DNA from 2 places in the Anaerobacillus alkaliphilus genome. Region 1 is predicted to be linked to the other one. Evidence: riboswitches for the same ligand, from Rfam matches in the RefSeq annotation. Region 1 holds a riboswitch; the other holds the start of a gene.

Region 1 (7,748 bases):
TGACTTCCATATCTGTATCACTAAAAAATGGTTGAATAGATTTTGCAATCTCTTCTGTTGAACTAGACTGAACCCATTGTTGAGCTTTATATAAGGCTCTTGTAAAGCGCTCAAGCACATCACCATTTTTTTCAATATAACTCTGTTTTGCCATAAAGCCTGTGTAAGGGACGGTTCCAGACTCAGCACCAAAGGAAGCAACGATGTGGCCTAATCCTTCAAGTTCAAATTGTGTTGCTGTTGGCTCAAACAACTGGACAAACTGACCAGTTCCAGATGCAAAAGCACTTGGGATATTTCCAAAATCGATATTTTGAATGAGATTTAAGTCGTTCTGAGGGTTAATTCCATGTTTTCTTAATACATGCTCACCAACCATCTGTGGCATACCGCCTTTTCTTTGACCAAGGAACGTACTTCCTCTCAACATATCCCAATCAAAATTTTCAATAGGTTCTCTAGATACTAGAAATGTGCCATCTGTTTGTGTTAAGGCTGCAAAGTTAATAGGGGGGTCATTTGCCCCTTGTGCATATACATAGATAGAGGTTTCAGCTCCAACTAGAGCCACATCTGCACCATTAGCCAAAAGGGTAGTCATAGTCGTGTCTCCACCCCATGTAGTAGTTAAGTCAATTTCGATGCCTTCTTCCTCAAAGAAGCCCTCCGAAATAGCTACATATTGTGGTGCGTAAAATATTGATCTTGTAACTTCAGCTACTCGAATGGTGTCTGTTTCTTTTGAGGACGAACAACCAACAAATAGTAGTGCAGCTAAAGACGTCATTAAACTTAAAAAAATCACCTTACTAAAACCTTTCATGTAAACTCCTCCTGATAAAACGAATAGATAATCTTGTGATGTGATAGTCTATGTTCATTCGCCTAGATGTGTGTGTAAGTTCCATAAAAAATTTGGGCTTCAGAGGAAGGTTCTAGATTTATAGAGAAATAAAAAAACGCTTAGAATTAATGAACTGCACCTCCAATTGTTAGTTGTGTCTAACAATGGGGGTGCAGTTCATAACTAAGCGTTTAAACTATAATTAGAATTTTGGCCCTGCATTACGAATGATATCAGAAACCTTATCAAACTTCATGAAGTTTTCTTGGAACTTCGACGCAAGTTCTTTAGCTTTATTATCATATGCTTCTTTATCTTCCCATGTTTCTTTTGGTTGAAGTACTTCATCTGGTACTCCAGGGCATCTTGTAGGAATGTGTAAGCCAAAAATTGAATCAACGACTGTTTCCACTGAATGAAGTTCTCCTAGTAAAGCTGCCTGAACCATCGCGCGAGTATAAGTTAAATTCATACGTTTGCCGACGCCATATTGGCCACCAGACCAGCCCGTGTTAACTAGAAAAACTTGAACATCATGTTGATTGATTTTTTCCCCTAGCATCTCTGCATATCGGTACGCAGGTAGTGGTAAGAATGGTGCTCCAAAACATGTTGAGAATGTTGCTTCTGGGCTTGTTACTCCACGCTCTGTTCCCGCTAATTTACTCGTATACCCAGACAGGAAGTGATACATTGCCTGTTCTTTCGTTAACTTGCTTATTGGAGGTAATACTCCAAATGCGTCTGCAGTTAAGAAAATAATCGTGTTCGGATGACCTGCAACACTTGGAATGACACAGTTTGGTATCAACTCAATTGGATAGGCAGCACGAGTATTTTCAGTTAGAGTTGTATCGTTGTAGTCTGGTGTTCGGTTTTCATCTAACATAACGTTCTCGAGTACAGAGCCAAAACGAATTGCATTAAAGATTTCAGGCTCTTTTTCCTCAGTAAGGTTAATACATTTTGCGTAGCAACCACCTTCAATATTGAAGACACCCGTGTGCGACCAGCCGTGCTCATCGTCTCCAATTAGGTGACGACTTGGATCAGCAGATAAAGTTGTTTTTCCAGTTCCAGAAAGCCCGAAGAATAAGGCAACATCACCTTCATCACCAACATTAGCTGAACAGTGCATAGATAGCACATTTCGCTCAGGTAATATATAATTCATAATTGAGAAGATTGATTTTTTAATTTCTCCTGCATATTCAGTACCTCCAATTAGGACAGTACGTTTTTCAAATGATACAATAATAAATGTCTCAGATTTCGTACCATCTAGATTTGGATCCGCTTTAAAACCAGGAGCTGAGATTACAGTAAATTCAGCTTCATGTGTAAGTAACTCTTCTGCATTTGGACGAATAAATAATTGACGAGCAAAAAGATTATGCCAAGCATACTCGTTCACTACTCGGATCGGAAGTCGATAACCAATATCAGCTCCAGCAAAATTTTTAGAAACAAAAACCTCATCTTTAGTTTCTAAGTATGCAAGGACCTTTTTATATAAGTTTTCAAAGACTTCTTTACTAATTGGTTGGTTTACAGACCCCCAATTAATTTTCTCTTTAATAGACGTTTCTTCAACGATATATTTATCCTGTGGTGAACGACCAGTATATTTACCAGTAGTTGCACGTAGGGCACCAGTAGATGTTAGAATTCCTTCTTTTCTTTCAAGAGCTCTTTCTACTAATTGAGAAACGGGTAAGTCATGGCTAATATTACTGCCTTTTAAAAGCTTATCTAGTTCTGTTTCATAGCTAAGTGTACTCATTCGCACCAAAACCCTTCCTACATAAAATTTTTTTATCATCTATTTTTCTAATATATGCAGTAAAATGTACTTTGTTATGGATTAGTATAACACATTAAAACGAATAGTCTATACTAATTGATGTTTTTCTCAGGACAATTTTTGTAGGTTATGATTTATAACAGTATATAGATAGCATTCAAAACTGTATGGTTTTTGGAGTTCTGTTGTTAGGGAAAATTCGACAAATTCAGGCAAATTTTCTAAAAACGGTTGACATTAAATAACCAGTGCGATATGATATGTCCCGAACGGATACTCTTATCCCGAGTCGGTGGAGGGACAGGCCCGAAGAAACCCGGCAACCAACACTTATAGTGTAAGCTTACAGTTTACATATCATATTAGTGAAAAGGTGCTAACCTGCAAGGCTACGGCTTTGATCGATAAGAGGGCGAAAGGCGGATAATCAAAACCTTTTCCTCTAGATTTGGAAAAGGTTTTTTTCATATGGGGCTATATAGAACGATTTTAGCCTAGTTCTTAGTGTAAACATTTTTTGAATGGTTAAGCTAAGTTTACTAACGAAATGATTTGTTCTTTCAAAAACTAAAATTCTGTTTGACTAATTAGTCAATAGGGAAAATGAGTACCGTATCAAAAGATAGCATATCCTATAGAGGATAAAGGAGGTACAATTTATTATGACAGAAAAGAAAACTCGTCGTTTATTCACATCAGAATCAGTTACCGAAGGTCATCCGGATAAAATTTGTGACCAAATCTCTGACTCAATTCTTGATGCTATTTTAGCTAGTGATCCTAATGCGCGTGTTGCATGTGAAACATCAGTAACAACAGGATTAGTACTTGTAGCTGGAGAAATCACAACGTCTACATATGTTGACATTCCAAAGATTGTCCGTGAAACAGTTCGTGAGATTGGCTACACTCGTGCGAAGTATGGTTTTGATTCTGAAACTTGTGCGGTGTTAACTTCTATTGATGAGCAATCACCTGATATTGCACAAGGTGTTGACCAAGCTCTTGAAGCTCGTGAAGGATTGATGTCCGATGCTGAGATCGATGCAATCGGTGCTGGTGACCAAGGTTTAATGTTTGGGTACGCAAATAATGAAACTCCAGAATTAATGCCATTACCTATTTCACTTGCTCACAAACTTGCTCGCCGTTTAACAGAGGTACGTAAAGAAGAAATTCTACCTTACTTACGTCCAGATGGAAAAACACAAGTAACAGTAGAGTATGATGAAAACAATCAACCAGTTCGTATTGATACAATTGTTATCTCTACTCAACATCACCCAGAGGTTGCATTAGAGCAAATTCAACGTAACTTAAAAGAGTATGTAATCAAGCCTGTTGTTCCAGCACACTTAATTGATGAAGAAACGAAATACTTTATTAATCCAACAGGTCGTTTCGTAATTGGGGGACCTCAAGGAGATGCTGGTTTAACTGGTCGTAAGATTATCGTTGATACGTATGGTGGTTATGCTCGTCACGGAGGCGGTGCATTCTCAGGTAAGGATCCTACAAAAGTTGACCGTTCTGCAGCTTATGCAGCTCGTTATGTTGCGAAAAACATTGTTGCAGCTGGCCTAGCTGACCGTTGTGAAGTTCAACTTGCCTATGCGATCGGTGTGGCTCAACCAGTTTCGATTTCGATTGACACATTTGGTACAGGGAAAGTGACTGAAGAGGTATTAGTTGAAGTTGTTCGTTCTAACTTTGACCTTCGTCCGGCTGGTATCATTAAAATGCTTGATCTTCGTCGTCCGATTTATAAGCAAACTGCGGCTTATGGTCACTTTGGACGTACTGATGTTGAACTTCCATGGGAGTTTACAGATAAAGCCGAAGCATTAAAAGCACAAGCTCTAAAATAAATATATGATTAAAGTGATCTTTTTCCTTTGGGAAAAGATCACTTTTTTTTGTTGAAAGCATTTTATGAATAATTTCTTATAATTGTCACAATTGGAATGTTAGATTTTGTCGTTACTGCGTAAGCGTTTACCGTTGCCGTTATAAAAAGAATTTTTTCTAAGGTTTTGTAAAAATGAATAATTATTCACAATTCTTTGTAGGATTTTGTCACAAGAAAAATATGAATTTTCACTATTTTTGGTATTAATATAGAGGTATTAGTTTTTTTGTAATAGAAATTTATTAATAGTGAAAATTTAGAAGATTTAGTAATTTAATATAGTAAAGTTAGGAAAGGAAGGGACTTGTGGGAACTACTCCAATCATAAGTGATCATGATCTATATTTATTTCATCAGGGAAACCTATTTCAAAGTTATACAGTTATGGGGGCACATCTCCTTAACGAAAAAGGGAAAAGTGGAGTTCGTTTCACGATGTGGGCACCAAATGCAGAAAATGTTAGTGTTGTAGGAAATTTCAATAGCTGGAATGGAACATTACATGAAATGAATCGAGTGAGTGAGAACGGTATCTGGTCACTATTTATTCCTGGATTAAAGGATGGAGATTTGTACAAGTATGAAATACATACTGAGAAAGGGGATATACTTCGAAAAGCAGATCCCTATGCTTTTTTCTCTGAAGTTAGACCAAATACTGCCTCTAAAGTGACATCCCTAAGCGGTTACAAATGGAATGATCAGAGTTGGTATAAACGCAAGCAACAACAAAATATATATGAGGAACCACTCTTAATCTACGAAGTACATCTAGGATCTTGGAAGCTACATGAAAATGGGGAATTCTATACATATCGCGAACTTGCCCATGAACTTGTGGATTACGTAAAGGAGTTGGGATATACACATATAGAGATTTTGCCTGTGTCAGAACATCCTTTTGATAAATCATGGGGCTATCAGTTAACAGGTTATTTTTCAGTAACAAGTCGCTACGGCACACCTGACGATTTTAAATATTTCATCGATTGTTGTCATCAGAAAGGGATTGGTGTCCTACTCGATTGGGTACCTGGTCATTTTTGTAAGGATGACCATGGATTGCGTCTTTTTGATGGTAAACCAGTTTTTGAGTACGAAGACATACAGAAAGCGGAAAAGAAAGAATGGGGAACTTTGACGTTTGATTTTGGTAGACCAGAGGTAGTCTCCTTTCTAATTTCAAATGCACTATTTTGGATGGATGTTTACCATATTGATGGTCTCCGAGTAGATGCTGTGTCTAGCATGCTTTACTATAATCACGGAAAAAGTGATGAAGAGGCAGAGGTTCGTAACCAATTTGGAGGATATGAAAACTTAGAAGCAATCGCTTTTTTACGTAAATTAAATGAAACAGTTTTCCATTACTATCCAGAAGCTTTAATGATGGCTGAGGAATCGACTGCCTGGCCTAATGTTAGTGGACCTACATATCTTGGAGGACTAGGCTTTAACTTTAAATGGAACATGGGCTGGATGAATGACATGCTTAAATATATGGAATTAGATCCAATTCACAGAAAATATCATCATCATTTAATTACATTCTCTTTTCTATACGCATTCTCAGAGAACTTTATCTTGCCTCTTTCTCATGATGAAGTTGTTCACGGGAAAAAGTCATTGTTAAATAAGATGCCTGGGGACTATTGGCAGAAATTCGCTAATTTACGGGTGTTTTTAGGATACATGGCTACACACCCTGGGAAGAAGCTCTTGTTTATGGGTGGGGAATTTGGTCAGTTTGATGAGTGGAAAGAGCTTGAGGATCTTGACTGGGAACTATTAGATTATGAAATGCACTTGAAAATGAAACGTTACGTCGAAAAATTAAATGAACTGTATTTAAATGAGAAAGCTCTTTGGCAACTAGATCATGAGCAAGATGGGTTCGAGTGGATTGACCCTAATAACTATGAACAAAGTATTATTTCATTTATTAGGAAGGGCCTAACAGAAAGAGAACAGTTAATTATTATTTGTAATTTCACACCTGTGGTGTACCACCAATATAAGATTGGTGTTCCATTACTTACTGATTATCAGGAAGAGTTTAATAGTGATTCAATTGAATACGGTGGTTCAGGTCAAATAAATACTGGGCTTATCAAAGCAAGAGATGAGAATTGGCATAACCAAGCTTTTACAATCGAGGTTACCGTTCCACCATTATCAATTAGTGTATTTCGACCAATTAACATTCCAATTTCGCAAACTTTACAGGGGGGTATTCACAATGAACAGAAAAAAAGAGTGCGTCGCAATGTTACTAGCAGGGGGAGAGGGGAAGAGACTAGAGCTTCTAACAAAAAACCTAGCTAAACCTGCTGTTTACTTTGGCGGCAAATACCGTATCATTGATTTTCCATTAAGTAATTGTACCAACTCTGGTATTGATACTGTTGGTGTCCTGACTCAGTATCAACCTCTTGTTCTTAATTCCTACATTGGGATTGGTTCCGCCTGGAGCTTAGATCGAAAACATGGTGGGGTTACAGTACTGCCACCATTCCAAGCTCAAAACGGTGGAGATTGGTATAAGGGTACTGCGGATGCAATCTATCAAAATATAAATTTTATTGAGCAATATAACCCAAAATACGTCCTTATATTATCAGGGGATCATATTTACAAGATGAACTACGCAAAGATGCTTAAGCATCACAAGCAAAAAGAAGCGGACGTAACAATATCTGTCATTGAAGTACCTTGGGAAGAAGCGAGTAGATTTGGAATATTAAACACTACAGACGATTTACGTATTCATACATTTGATGAAAAACCTGCAAATCCACAAAGCAATTTGGCATCAATGGGCATTTATATCTTTAACTGGGAACTATTAAAAAGTTATTTAATCGAGGATGCTCAAAATCCACACTCAAGTCATGACTTTGGGAAAAACGTCTTACCAACTTTATTACAAGATGGTAAACGATTGTATGCTTATCAATTTGAAGGTTACTGGAAAGATGTAGGAACTGTAGAGAGCCTTTGGGAAGCAAACATGGACTTACTTGAAAATGAACCACAGTTTAACTTAAATGAGTCTGGTTGGCGAATGTATTCTGTAAATCCTAATCAACCTCCACAATACATATCTAGTAGAGCTACCGTTAGTCAATCACTGATTAACGAAGGATGTTTGGTTGATGGTAACATTGATCACTCTATTTTGTTCTATGGAG
Region 2 (7,748 bases), on a different contig from region 1:
AGCTTCTATGTCATTAGCCACCATTGCCATGCGTTCTCTCGTTTCTTCTGTAAGTTTAATACCTGGTACCTCATTGTGAAGGAATTCAGCATTTTTACTACTTGTTAACGGCATAACACCTAAATAAATTGGCGCCTTGAGATGTTTTGTTGCGTGATAGATTTCAGCTACTTGTTCTTTACAAAATACTGGCTGGCTTAGAAAGTAATCTGCTCCGCAATCAATTTTTTTCTCCATTCTTTTGACCATTTGGTCTAAATGCCTTACGTTTGGATTGAAAGCTGCACCTACCGAAAAATTTGTTTTGGCTCCTAAATCTTTTCCTGAAAAAGAGACTCCTTCATTCATTTGTTTAATAAGTCTAATGAAATCAAATGAAGCTAAATCATAGACCGAGGTTGCTCCAGGGAAGTCACCTATTTTTGTAGGATCACCTGTCACTGCAAGTAGTTGATCGATACCTAGCGTATGAAGCCCCATTAAGTGAGACTGAAGCCCAATTAAATTACGATCTCGGCATGTAATGTGAACTAGGGGTCTAACGTTATGTTCTTTTTTTATAATCGAAGCTAACGAAAGATTACATATTCTAGGCGATGCTAAAGAATTATCAGCTAACGTAACAGCGTCAACGCCCGCTTCATGTAATTTACTCGCTCCTTCAATAAAAACGTCACTATTCAGTTTTTTAGGAGGATCGAGTTCTACAATGACTGATTTTTGTCTTGAAGCAATATTTGGCAAAGATTCTTGTTGCTGTACATGATGAATTACGATTTGATGTTTCTTCTTTGCTTTCACCTGTTTTTCTTTAATTGGCTCAAGATCTTTTACCACCTGAGCTGCTGCTCTTATATGATCTGGTGTCGTTCCACAACAACCACCAATTAGTCGTACTCCTTCTTTAACAAATGCTTTTGCGCTTTCACCAAAATAGTGAGGATTTGTTTGATAAACCAGTCTTCCATCAATATAATCTGGCAGACTCGCATTAGGATACGCAGATAAAAACGCCTTGTTTAATAGTGGGACCTCTTCAAAGGATTTAAGCATGTGGTACGGGCCCATTCTGCAATTCATTCCGACAACATCTGCTCCTAAATCTTCTAACGCTACTAAAACTTCTCTTAACGGTAAACCACCGTGCAAAACTCCGACTTCGTCTAAAGAAACATTGGTAATAATAGGTAAATTTGTCTTATTTCTTGCAATGTTTAGACAAGCTGCCAACTCTTCATAATCATAAAATGTCTCTAGCAATAGTCCATCAATCTCCCCCCTCGAGAAGGGTAAACATCTGCTCTTCAAAGCTAGAAACAATTTCATCTAGGGATTGTGCTCGTTTTTGAAAGCCTCTAATTCCTCCAAGTGTACCTAGCACAAAAGTATTCGATTTAGCAGCTGATTGCATTGCACATTTTACAGCAGCTTGATTTATTGAGGACACTTCATTCTCTAAACCATATCGTGATAATTTTAGTTTATTGGCTGCATAAGTGTTAGTTTGTATGATTTGTGAACCTGCTGCAATATAGGCTTCGTGTACTTCCTGGACTTTTGCAGGATCAGTCACATTTAATTCCTCAAAACAACGATCTAGTCCTTTTAAATATAGAAACGTTCCAATTGCACCATCACCAATTAGCGTTCTTGTTTTTAGTTCCTGTAATAAACTCATCTGCCTCTTCCCTTCACAAAGACTAGAACGCTATCAATCTTTTAGCGTACGCAACGCTTGTTCGAAGTCTTCAATAAGATCATTTACATCCTCTAAGCCTACTGAGAGTCTTAGTAAACCGTCACTAATACCACGTTTCAGCCTTTCTTCCTCAGGCATTGAACCGTGCGACATCGTGGCTGGATAGGATAGGATTGTTTCCACTGCTCCTAAGCTTACTGCAAAAACTGGAAGCTTTACGTTCTCCACAAATTTTTTCGCTTGGAACCTTGATGGAAATTCAAATGATAATACTGCACCATGACTTTTCGATTGTTGCTCTTGAATGTTCTTTCCAGGGTGATTTTCAAGGCCTGGATAATAAACTGCTTTCACTTCTTCTCTAGTTTGTAACCATTTTGCGATTGTCATAGCTGACTGTGAACTAGCATTCATTCGTACTTGTAATGTTTTTATCCCACGTAAAACGATCCAACTATCCTGCACACCTAAGATAGATCCAAAGGCGTTATGTAAAAAGGCTAAACGTCTACCAATCTCTACGTCTTTCACAACTGCAAGACCAGCCATAACGTCACTGTGACCTCCTAAAAATTTCGTAGCACTATGGAGCACAACATCAACACCTAAGTCTAGAGGTCTCTGAAATACAGGTGTTAAAAACGTATTATCACAAAACGTTAAACAGTTGTGAGTCTTAGCTATTGCTACTATTTTTTTTATATCCGTTATTTTCAAGGTTGGATTTGACGGTGTTTCAATATATACTAATTTTGTATTTGGATTGATATGTTTTTCTACCTCTTCATGGTTTGTCATATCCACAAACGTATGTTCAATCCCATACTTTTCTAAAACCTCCGTAACAAAGCGATACGTCCCTCCGTAAACATCCTCAGTAATTACAATATGATCACCTTTTGACAGCAACATAAATGCTGTTGATATTGCTGCCATTCCAGAAGGAAAGGCAAATCCTCTCGTTCCCCCTTCTAGGTCTGCAATGACATCCTCAAGTGCTTTACGTGTAGGATTAGAACCTCTTGCATATTCATAATCACCGAAGCTATCAAAAGAGTATTGATGAAAAGTAGAAGAATGATGAATGGGTACACTCACCGCTCCTGTTTCTTGATGTACTTTATGGCTATTGTGCAATAATTTGGTCTGTATATGATATTGTTCTGACAAACTTAGACCCTCCTTAGGCTAAACTCTCAAATCCTTGTTGTAAATCATCTATTAGATCTTCTTTATTTTCAATTCCTACTGAAAATCTTAAAAGCCTCTTACATACCCCGTACTTTTCTCGAAGTTCCTCAGGAATGTCAGCATGCGTTTGTGTAGTCGGATAGGTCATTAGACTTTCAACTCCACCTAGGCTTTCTGCAAACGTAATCAGTTTAAAACTTTGTAAGAGTGGATTTATCCACTGTTCCTTTTTTATTCTAAAAGACAACATCCCACCACGACCAGGATATAAAACGTCTGTTACAAATGGATGATCAGTTAAGTATTTGACAATTACTTTGGCATTCTCTTCATGTTTCTCCATCCTTAACGCTAATGTTTTCATACCACGGATTAGCAGCCAAGAATCAAAGGGAGATAGTGTTGCCCCCATCCCATTCTGAAAAAAACCAACTCTTTGACAAAGTTCCTCGCCTTTAACAACTATTAATCCTGCGAGTACATCATTATGTCCACCTAAATACTTCGTGGCACTGTGAATGACAATGTCAGCCCCTTCTTCGATCGGCCTTTGTATATATGGTGTATAAAAGGTATTGTCAACAATCAAATACAGTTGATGCTTTTTAGCAAGATTGCTAACTTCACTTATACTCATTTCCTGCATTAATGGGTTTGTTGGTGTCTCAATAAAAATTGCTTGAGTACGCTCATTAATAAGAGTTTCTAATTGATCGTAACTAGCACCGTCCCAATACTGGAAGGTTATCCCCCAATTGCTCCACCCTTGTTGAAATAGCCGATAGGTACCACCGTACAAATCTCGGCAAACAATAATCTCATCTCCCTGTTTAAAAATAGACATCACCGTTTGAATCGCTGCCATTCCTGAACTACAGGCAAAACCACGATCTCCTCCTTCTAAAAGAGCAATTCCCTCTTCTAAGATTTGTCTAGTTGGATTTCCTGTTCTACTATAGTCATATCCCGTCGATTGACCTATTCCTTCATGCCGATAAGCTGTTGAAAAGTATACCGGAGGATTAATCGTGCCCGTTTGAGTTTCACTTCGGTTCCCTAGCTGTACCATCTTTGTTTCTAAATGCTTATAATCCATTCTCTCTCCCCCATATACGTTATCGCTTTAAACCATTAAAAATAAATCTAAAATAAAAGACCTCTTCCTAAATAAGAAGAAGTCGCTGATGACAGTTTACCTCTTCTCATCTTCCAAGCTAAAAATCACTTGATGGATTTAGCACCTGACCAAACGGCTGGTTGCTGAGACTTCACAGGGCCACTTCCCTCCATCTCTCTCGATAAGAATTATACGAATTTTTAATTATTATATTGATTATTACGGTACACTATTTTTCAGTTAATTGCAATAATTTTTTCTTACTCCGATTTTGCATCTATCTGTAACGTATGCTCATTCCCACAAACACATCGCTTAAAGCCAGTTTCATAATGTCCTTCCTTATTCAATCTTCCTCGTAATATAAATTTCTCACCACAATCATGACATCTTACTGTTACTTTGTACCTTTGCTTTAATTCTGACAACATTTACACCTCATGACATATCTGTTTTTACTATTTATACCCATTTTTCATTCATTTCTATCAAAAGATGATAAGTTTTTTAGCAATTACCTATTTGCTAACTTCACTTTCCTTAAACCCAGCCACCATAGAAAGATCATAAATGGTAGCATAATGAACCCCCAATAGCGTTGAACATAAAGGATATAGTCATAAATTCCATGTAGGAACCAAGGTATGGTAAACGAATAAATTAAGAACTTTTTCTCATTAATTTTTTCAGTAAATTTGGCTTTTCCTAAATAGTAACCCATGATTACACCAAAAAGGGCATGACTGGAAGCTGGTAGGAGAGCACGCATGAGTGCTTGATCAACACCATAAACAAGTAAATAAAGCCCATTCTCGACTGTCGCAAACCCTAAGGAAACACTAACTCCGTAAACAATTCCATCGTAGTGTTGATTGAAATGCGCATGCTTATAAACAGTGTAAAATAGGATAAACCATTTAAAAAATTCCTCCAATAAAGAAGCGGACAAAAAAGCTTGAGCAAAAGGTTTAAGTAATAAGCCTTCTTCTTGAAAGGCATATTGGATAACAACGACTGGGAATACGATTAATGAACCGAATATAAAGCTACGTACAACCATACTAATTGGTTCTGAGTTATATTTGTCTTTTAAGTAAAAAAAGCAAAGTAAAGCTATACTGGGAGCCAAACTTGCAAAAACAATACTCACCATTATTTTTCTATTTCCTCTCTTTTTTTCTTATCTAATCGTATCATGTTTCCTTTTAGTTTGATAAGTAATTTGTAAATTTTTCTATATTCCTATTTTCCTCTCGCTGATTTAAAAAGGCTCTTTTCGTAAACATTGTGGTTTTTTCATCCTAAAATAATTGGAAAAATACCCTAGATGAAGATATCAGCCAATAAATTATGTAAGAAAAGAGCAGTACTTACTAAATTAGTAGTAAACTCTTAGTAATTTGTGTAAAAATCCGACTTTTGGGATTTTTACGAAAGCAACAAACTTTGCGAAAACAGCCTTTAAAAAAGACATAGAGATATACTCTCTATGTCTGAATTATTTACTCAAATTTTTCTTTGATGGTTTCATTCGCTAATAAAAGTACAATCAATTTAATACGAGCTTTTTTACTATCGAGATCGCCACCTAATATTACTCCCGATTTAAATAAATCATAGGCGCTACCTAAGTATTCATAAGTCGTGTGAACGTATCCTTCTTCGCTAGCAGTTGTAATAACAATATGTATCCCTTTGTTTATTGCTTCAATGATTGCATCCATCATTAATGGGGAAACTTGACCTCTACCTGTACCTTCTAATACAATTCCATTCACATTTGCAGAAATAGAGGCTTTAATAAATTTGTCATCAGCATTTAGATAGCATTTAATAAGATCTACTGTTGGCACTTTCTTACCATCGTTTATCGTGTAGACTTCTCGTTTTGTCGGTCTCTGATATAAGTAAACTTTATCATTATCAATAATTCCTAAATAGCCAAATCCAAAAGCATTAAACCCTTGAATATTTGAAGCATGCTCTTTTTTGACATATTTAGCAGCGAAAATTCGCTCGTTAAAGACAACAACTGTACCGACACCTTTTAGCTGTATGTCACAAGCAGTGTAGATCGCATGACGTAAGTTTATATAAGAATCACTACCAATTTCATCAGGAGACCGCTGTGAGCCCGTAACCACCACAGGGCGTTCATCACTAATGACCAAATCCAAGAAATAGGCTGTTTCCTCTAACGTATCTGTTCCGTGTGTTACAACAATTCCATCAATATCATTACTTTGGTAGATATTTTCTATTTCCACCTTCAATGCAAGTAGATCCTCTATCGTGATATGCATGCTAGGCTTTTGAAGAATTGAAACAATTTCTACTTCAATATCATTTGGGATCCCACAAATTTTTGCTAGTTCATTCCCAGTTAGTTCACCTGCAACAAGTCTTCCTTCTTTATTCGGCTTACTAGCAATTGTTCCGCCAGTAGTTAATAAGACAACTTTTTTCATTCTGCACAACCTCTTTATAAAAGTTTTGAGCTTTTTTCCATGATCAATTATAGCAAACAGAGAAAATTAGGTAAAACGTATCATACAAAACCATACAAAAGCGAGACTACAATTAACAGCAGTCTCGCCTATTATTCCAAAAAATATTATATCCAACCTCTGAAACGTGAAGCTTCTGCCATTTTACGTACACCGACCATATAGGCTGCTAAACGCATATCCACCTTACGTGTTTCAGAAAGACGGCATACATTTTCAAATGATGTAACCATGACCTTTTCTAATTTTGTTTCAATTTCTTCCTCTGACCAATAAAATCCTTGATTATTTTGAACCCATTCAAAATAAGACACAGTAACCCCACCAGCACTAGCTAACACATCTGGTACGAGAAGAATCCCACGCTCTGTTAAGACTTTTGTTGCTTCAATCGTAGTCGGCCCGTTCGCAGCTTCTACAACAATTTTCGCTTTGATATTATGTACATTCTCTGCTGTAATTTGATTTTCAATAGCTGCAGGTACCAAAATATCACAGTCTAATTCTAAAAGTTCTTTATTTGTAATTGTATCCTTAAACAATTTCGTTACCGTACCAAAGCTATCACGACGATCGAGTAAGTATTCAATATCTAAACCTTCTGGATTATGCAGAGCACCATAAGCATCTGAAATTCCAATTACTTTTGCTCCGGCATCATGCATAAATTTTGCTAAGAAGCTTCCTGCATTTCCAAACCCTTGGATAACTACACGAGCTCCTTCAAGGGAGATACCCTTCTTTTTAGCTGCCTCACGAATACAAATTGTAACACCTTTTGCAGTTGCAGTTTCTCTACCATGCGAGCCACCTAACACAATCGGCTTACCAGTAATAAATCCTGGTGAATCAAATTCTTTAATTCTACTATATTCATCCATCATCCAGGCCATTATTTGGGAATTTGTAAAGACATCTGGAGCAGGAATATCCTTTGTTGGTCCGACAATTTGGCTAATAGCTCGTACATATCCACGACTTAAACGCTCTAATTCTCTAAATGACATTTCTCGTGGATCACAAATAATTCCACCTTTTCCTCCACCATAAGGTAAATCTACGATACCAGCTTTTAAACTCATCCAAATCGACAAAGCTTTCACTTCTTTTTCAGAAACGTTCGGATGGAAACGTACTCCACCTTTTGTTGGTCCCACTGCATCATTATGCTGGGCACGATAACCTGTAAATATTTTAATCGAATCGTCATCCATACGGACAGGAATCCTAACAG

Evidence for each region. A riboswitch is a leader RNA that binds a small molecule or an ion and turns the genes downstream of it on or off. The one in region 1 is predicted to bind S-adenosylmethionine.
Region 2: another riboswitch for S-adenosylmethionine. It lies ahead of DS745_RS00570 (methionine biosynthesis PLP-dependent protein); the one in region 1 lies ahead of metK (methionine adenosyltransferase).

What each region holds. Positions count from the first base shown of each region.
Region 1 covers NZ_QOUX01000046.1:1,034,783-1,042,530, reverse strand. Annotated here, with positions in the region: gene DS745_RS20245 (ABC transporter substrate-binding protein) at 1-823, opposite strand, end outside; gene pckA (phosphoenolpyruvate carboxykinase (ATP)) at 1,047-2,627, opposite strand; SAM riboswitch class I at 2,925-3,059, shown strand; gene metK (methionine adenosyltransferase) at 3,311-4,516, shown strand; gene glgB (1,4-alpha-glucan branching protein GlgB) at 4,864-6,882, shown strand; gene DS745_RS20225 (glucose-1-phosphate adenylyltransferase) at 6,797-7,748, shown strand, end outside.
Region 2 covers NZ_QOUX01000001.1:99,932-107,679, reverse strand. Annotated here, with positions in the region: partial or broken gene DS745_RS00580 (bifunctional homocysteine S-methyltransferase/methylenetetrahydrofolate reductase) at 1-1,678, opposite strand, end outside; gene metC (cystathionine beta-lyase) at 1,712-2,869, opposite strand; gene DS745_RS00570 (methionine biosynthesis PLP-dependent protein) at 2,883-3,986, opposite strand; SAM riboswitch class I at 4,090-4,195, opposite strand; gene DS745_RS24820 (hypothetical protein) at 4,268-4,438, opposite strand; gene prsW (glutamic-type intramembrane protease PrsW) at 4,522-5,160, opposite strand; gene DS745_RS00560 (asparaginase) at 5,510-6,475, opposite strand; gene DS745_RS00555 (Glu/Leu/Phe/Val family dehydrogenase) at 6,622-7,748, opposite strand, start outside.